DNA from 3 places in the Pseudoalteromonas sp. 2CM32C genome. Region 3 is predicted to be linked to each of the others. Evidence: predicted binding sites of a transcription regulator. Region 3 holds the regulator's gene; each other region holds the start of a gene.
The links. The regulator LexA, encoded in region 3, represses DNA repair genes until DNA is damaged. The targets are predictions, from matches to a motif close to TACTGTATNNNNATACAGTA.

Region 1: ruvC (crossover junction endodeoxyribonuclease RuvC) is a predicted target of LexA. The motif match lies at 1,226-1,245, and genes of this name have one in related genera.
Region 2: MTF67_RS12075 (SulA-like leucine-rich domain-containing protein) is a predicted target of LexA. The motif match lies at 1,355-1,374, and genes of this name have one in related genera.

Annotation. Positions count from the first base shown of each region.
Region 1 is NZ_JALNTI010000015.1:34,418-36,694, reverse strand. It holds gene ruvB (Holliday junction branch migration DNA helicase RuvB) at 1-25, opposite strand, end outside; gene ruvA (Holliday junction branch migration protein RuvA) at 33-650, opposite strand; gene ruvC (crossover junction endodeoxyribonuclease RuvC) at 653-1,177, opposite strand; gene MTF67_RS17910 (FtsX-like permease family protein) at 1,307-2,277, opposite strand, start outside.
Region 2 is NZ_JALNTI010000006.1:1,601-3,877, reverse strand. It holds gene MTF67_RS12085 (NCS2 family permease) at 1-535, opposite strand, end outside; gene MTF67_RS12080 (sel1 repeat family protein) at 655-1,110, shown strand; gene MTF67_RS12075 (SulA-like leucine-rich domain-containing protein) at 1,399-1,842, shown strand; gene MTF67_RS12070 (YchJ family metal-binding protein) at 1,872-2,277, shown strand, end outside.
Region 3 is NZ_JALNTI010000011.1:88,383-90,659, forward strand. It holds gene coxB (cytochrome c oxidase subunit II) at 1-700, opposite strand, end outside; gene lexA (transcriptional repressor LexA) at 1,116-1,733, opposite strand; gene MTF67_RS16460 (hotdog fold thioesterase) at 1,910-2,277, shown strand, end outside.

The sequences.
Region 1 (2,277 bases), on a different contig from region 3:
CAATTAAGCGATCCGCTTCAATCATGGGTTACTCACAACATCGATTTTAAAGATTCTTTTATAAGAACCTCAGTAGACATATCCGGTTTACTCACCGATTTTACTGCTTTTTGTGCCTGTGGCAATTTATACCCTAATGCAACAAGTGCAGAAACTGCATCATCCGCTGCATTATTAGCCACTAATGCATCGCTGTGAGGCTCTATCACTGCGCTATCGCTAAATGGTGTAAATAAATCATTACCCCAATCTTTTAAACGGTCTTTCATCTCAAGCACTAAACGTTCAGCGGTTTTTTTACCCACACCCGGTAATTTAACCAGCGATGTAGCATCTTCATTATTTACACAGCTAACAAACTGTTGCGCCGACATTCCCGATAAAATAGCGAGCCCGAGTTTTGGCCCTACCCCATTAGCTTTTAAAAGCTCTCTAAATAATGCGCGCTCTGTTTTATTATTAAAACCAAACAGTAACTGCGCATCTTCACGCACTACAAAATGAGTATAAACAATCGTGTTTTCACCCACTTTTGGTAAGTCGTAAAAACAGGTCATTGGCATTTGTACTTCATAACCCACGCCGCTTACTTCAAGTAAAATTTCGGGGGGTTGTTTTTCAACTAAAATACCATTTAAGCGGCCTATCATTGTTATTTCCTTAAGCGTCCTCTAACGGTTTTGCTTGCGCTGCCCGCTAGTTTAATTAAATTTTGTTCTGAATGAGCATGGCAAATTGCTATTGCTAATGCATCTGCTGCATCGGCTTGAGGTGTACCTGGTAATTTTAGAATATTTTTTACCATATGCTGGACTTGGCTTTTGTCTGCACCACCGTTGCCTACTACAGCTTGTTTAATTTGCCTTGCCGAATACTCAAACACTGGCAAATCAGCCATTGCAGCACCCACAATGGCAGCACCACGCGCTTGGCCAAGTTTTAATGCAGAATCGGGATTATGAGCCATAAATACTTTTTCTATAGCAAACGTTTCAGGCGAAAACTGCTCAACAAGTTGAGTGATGCCCTGGTAAATCATTTTAAGGCGTACCGGAAAAGGATGATCGGCTAATTTTATACAACCACTGCCTAAATAAGTAAATTTAGCACCTTGGTGAGCAACTACACCGTAACCAGTCAAACGCGATCCTGGGTCGATCCCTAAAATAATGGCCAAATCACATTCTCGTTGTTTTTATTGTAAATTAGGCTAATAATGCCAGAGCACTGTATAAAATACCAGTACCAAGCAAAAACAAAAATGCTCGCTTAAATAGCGAGCATTTTAAACGCAATAATAGTTAGTTTACCCCAAAGCGCGAACTAACCCTTGGGTGTTTTGTTTAAGGGTACGGGCAATCATTAAATAACCCAACCCGGCTACAAATAAACCACCAGCAAGCGGGCCTATAATCCATATATGTGGATGAAGCTTGCCCGTAAGTTCAAACATTTGTTGCTGCACAATCAAAAGCGCTAAGTCGCTAAAAAATGCAGCAACTAAACCGGCTAACCCACCCAATAATAAAAACTCGTACAAGGTCGCATTTTTAATTAAACGGCTTTTAGCACCTAATGTTCTAAGAATTACAATTTCTTGCATGCGTTCACCTAAGCTCGCTTGCACTTGCGAAATGAGTACTAATGCACCGCACAAAACAACAATGGCAAGTACAAAACCAATGGCAAGTGAGACTTGCGATATTGTGGTTTGTATTTGCTTTACAAAGTTGTCTACATCGATTGCAGTAATGGTTGGATAGGTGCGCAACAGTTGGCTAAAGTCGCGCTTTTGCTCAGGTTCTATCCTAACCGACGAAATATAAGTCGCCGGAAAGTCTTTAAGTACATCCGGGCTGAGTATGATAAAGAAGTTGGGTTTAAGCGTTGCCCAGTTAACTGTACGAACGCTGGTAATTTTAGCATCGAACGACTGCGCGCCAATTAAAAAGGTAAGTGTGTCGCCAATTTCAACATCAAGGCGCTCTAACATCGACTCTTCAACTGATGCCTCGGCCACTGCGTTTTCATCAAACCATTCACCTTGAATTATCTCGTTTTGAGCCGGTACATCTTTAAGCCACGTTAAGTTTAGCTCACGGCCAATACCCGAACGCGCTTCTTCATCTTTTTTCTCATTGTCTTGAAGAGATACTTCACGTGCAACCAACTCACCATTTACCGCGTTAACACGCCCTCGAATCGTTGGGTAGAATTCAGACACTAAAATGTCTTTCTCAGCAAGGTAGTTATTGATTGGTTCAAGGTCGTTTTGCG
Region 2 (2,277 bases), on a different contig from region 3:
AGCTAAATATAGCCAGTAACGGTCCCGCAGATGTTATGTCACCCAACTGCACAAATGTAGCGGGGCTTGCCACAATAATGCCTGCATTTTTAAGTGCTATTAAGGCTAAAAATGCGCCAATGCCTGTCGCAATAGCCCGTTTTAAAACTAATGGAATGGCATTTATTATCCATTCTCTAACCTTAAATAAACTTAATAATAAAAATATACAACCCGACATAAATACTGCGCCCAACGCAGCTTCCCAGGTGTATCCCATACCTAATACAACGCCATACGTAAAGAAGGCATTCAACCCCATGCCAGGTGCTAAAGCTAATGGGTAATTGGCCCATAATCCCATAATAAAACAACCGATAGCAGCAGCAATACAAGTAGCAACAAAAGCAGCCCCTTGATCCATTCCCGCTTCTGCTAACATAGCAGGATTCACGAAGACAATGTAAACCATTGTGATAAAAGTAGTCATTCCGGCAATACATTCTCGACGAACCGTGGACCCATTTTCGTTAATTTTAAATAAAGCTTCTAACATAATGAACTTACAACAATAAAAAGTAGCGAGATTTTATCATAAAAAGTTTATTTTTCAGGACATTTTACCTTGCGATATACTAAACTACTGAAGTAGTTAACTATACCGAATGACAGCATATGATAAAAACAACACCTACAGGTTATGATTTAGAACAACAATTAGACAACATTTTGTCTTTTGTGACACAGCCAGGCGATGCTAATTCGTCACCTGAAAATGAAAACTCTCAACAAAGTACGCTAAATAAGGCGCTATATTATTTAAAAAATAACCAGCCTGCTTTAGCTGCAAAATGGATGCGTTTATCGGCAATGTCAGGTGATCACCGAGGGCAATTTTATTTAGGCTTGTTTTTTGTAAAAGGCCAAGGTGTTCCACAAAGTGTATTTCATGGAGTTGCTTGGCTTAGCTTATCGAGTAGCCAGGGTCATGAGCCAGCTACAGCTGCGCTTGCTGATTTAAGAAAATATATAGAAACAAAGCGTTTTAAGGATGCCCAATGTTATGCAGCCAGTTTATATGAACAAATTCATCAATTACAATATGCCCATTTAATCCCCCCTGCCCCTTAGTAAAAGCCCGAAACTTAGCTCGTAAAAGTACTGTATACAGTACAGAGCTATAATTTAAATTTATAAAAAACGTAAGCAAACCTTTTCAAACTGTATAAAAAACACTCACCCACTAACATTCCAATTTAAATAAAAGCGATAAATATCAACAATATAAACATTAAAATACATATCCTTAAAAATAGAATATAAATTTGTATAAAAAAATAGCAAAAAAACACTTGCGCCATAACACTGTATAAACTACTGTATAAACGTACTGTATATAAACCCAGTGAGCGAGATGATATGTTACAGCCAATAACCGTAAGAACAGTAAAAAGCTATCAACAAGACGAACTATCTGATTGTGTTAACGTGATTCAAATCGAAGATGATATATCGGCAACGTTTGAGCTGTTAAAGGTGCTACACCAGTATAATAGTTTAAATGCTTGGACTTTATTAATCGCACCAGATCATGTTCCTAGTAAAGCTTTGCTTGATTCATGTTCAATAGACACAAGTAAACTATTAGTCATTAGGCAAAAACATTTAGTAAATTTAGAATATGTACTGCGTAGCGCACTGCATAATGGTAACTTTGCAGCGGTCATTACATGGACTGATATGTTAAACAATCAGTTATTGAGCAACTTATCGCTTAACTTAAGTAACACAAAAACAAAGTTATACTGTTTTACTAAAAATTCTGACGTACTTGATATACCTTACATACAGCAAGCTTGCTAAAATGATGTTTTAAATCTTATGTAACAATTATGAATTATTTAAATAACAACACTTGCTTTTGTGGAAACCAAAAAAATTACGAAGATTGCTGTGAACCACTGCTATTAGGTGATAAACAAGCAGAAACACCCGAGCAGTTAATGCGCTCTAGGTATACAGCTTACGTACAAAAAAATGCTAAATACGTATACCAAACATATGCAAGTGAAAAGCAAGCTGAAAACCCTGTAAATGAAATTAAAGAATTTGCGACCAGTTGTCGATTTGTAAGCTTATCTGTTATTGAAACAAACAGCGATGAAAATAAAGGGGTCGTTGAGTTTAAAGCTACCTATTTTTATCAAAACCTATATTGTGTGTTACATGAGCGCTCTCAATTTATAAAAGAGCAACACCAGTGGCGATATCTCGATGGTATTATATTTCCGGTCGCTG
Region 3 (2,277 bases):
TAAACCCGTGATCCTTACCGCACAGCTCGGCACACTGACCCCGGTAAATGCCTTCTTCGTTTATGTTGGTCCATGTTTCGTTAATAAAGCCTGGGTTGGCGTCTTTTTTAACGGCAAAGTCTGGTACCCACCAAGAGTGGATAACATCATCTGAGGTCATTAAAAAACGAATTTTTTGATTAATTGGCAGTACGAGGGGTTTGTCTACCTCAAGTAAATAATTTGGGTTTTTATCAGCTAAATTAGTTATTTCATCCTGAGGAGTTGCAAGCATTGAGTAAAACTCTACATCTTCTCCCATATATTCATAATGCCATTTCCACTGTGAACCTGTAACTTTAATTGTTAAGTCGGCTTTACTGGCATCTTCCATAGCGATTAAGGTTTTTGTAGCTGGCACTGCCATTGCAATTAAAATAACAAATGGAATGGCGGTCCAAAGAATTTCTACTTTGGTGCTTTCGTGGAATTGAGCGGGAACCGCTCCTTTAGATTTGCGATGATGAATGAGTGCCCAAAGCATAATGGCAAACACTATTATCCCAATCACACAACATATAAAAAATATGGTCATGTGTAATTCGTAAACATTTTCACTTATATCTGTAACGCCCTTACGCATATTAAATTGGCTATTTGCCAAGGCTAACTGCGGAAAAACACACAATATAAGCCACAAGGTACAACTAAGTTTACCCATGTGACGACTCCTTTGATGCTGTTGCTAGTGCAAAGCGAAGAGGCATACGGCTTAAACGCCAATTCGTTATTTTTATTTTTTTATTAATGCCGTTTTATTTATAAAAATTGGCATTCACTGCGCTAGCAAAAGTTTATTGTGTGTGCTCAAAACTTAAAAGCGATGAGTATTGCCAGCGTCAGCTTATTAACAATTAGTTAATATTTAACCACCATGCAAGTTTTTTGTATTAAAAACAAACAATAAATATATAAAAAGTAGAGAGTTGATTTAGTTGAACGTAGAGAGAAATAGCTCAAGTCGAGAGGTGGTAAGGGCTAAGGATGAAATGAAAGAGTGTGAATAAAAAACAAACAAAATTTTAAAAATTAAAAAAGCGCACCAAAAAAGTGCGCTTTTTATAAAATAAGAAAAACTACATCCAGTCCGCGTTACGAATTACACCCACTGCCAAGCCTTCAATGTTGAACGACTCAGTTTCAAGATCGACCTTAATTGGTGCAAACTCGTCATTTTCAGCATGAAGCAACACCTGGCGACCCGCCTTTTCAATGCGTTTTACGGTTACATCGTCATCAACACGGGCAACCACAACTTGACCATTTTCAGCCACTTGTGTTTTATGCACAGCAAGTAAATCGCCATCCATAATGCCTATATCTTTCATACTCATACCGTTTACGCGCAGTAAAAAGTCGGCAGCTGGTTTAAACATTAATGGGTCAATTTTACAGTGGCTTTCAACATGTTCTTGCGCCAAAATAGGGGAACCTGCCGCAACTCGGCCAATAAGCGGTAAACCTAATTGTTCTGGCTCCTCTTCTTCAACAAGTTGGATTCCACGGCTTGCGCCAGGTTTCATTTTAATCACCCCTTTTTTGGCAAGGGCTTTTAAATGTTCCTCAGCGGCATTTGCACTTTTAAACCCTAACGTTTGTGCTATTTCGGCACGTGTAGGCGGCATACCAGTGTCTTTAATAAACACTTTAATTAATTCGAGTATTTGAGCTTGGCGTTTAGTTAATGGGCGCATACAACTGGTTTTCCATACAGTACATTTAACTGTGAGTATATACAGTTAAATAAAAATCGCAAATTTAAATTATCCGTTCAAATAGCTAAATTACTTCCTTACGTGTACATTTTAGAGGCTTTCTAAAATAGCCTATAAAAATAGTAACTTGCTACAATAAATTTAAGGAAATCTATATGAGTATTTGGCATCAACCCATTACATTAGCATTGTGTAAACAATTGGACGAAGGCATTAATGGCCAAGGGACGCTAATGAAAACCATGGGGATAGAAATAACAGAGATAGGCGACGATTACTTAGTAGCAACTATGCCTGCAATCCCTGCACACCATAACCCTATTGGTATGGTTCATGGCGGCGCAAACGTTGTACTCGCCGAAACCGTAGCGAGCTATGCTGCTAATTTTGTGGTTGATTTCACAAAGTTTTACTGTGTTGGGCAAGAAATAAGTGCAAGCTATTTAAAGGCTTCTCGCAATGGTGCATTAACGGCAACAGCACGCGCATTTCATATTGGAAAACGAAGCTCTGTTTGGGAAAT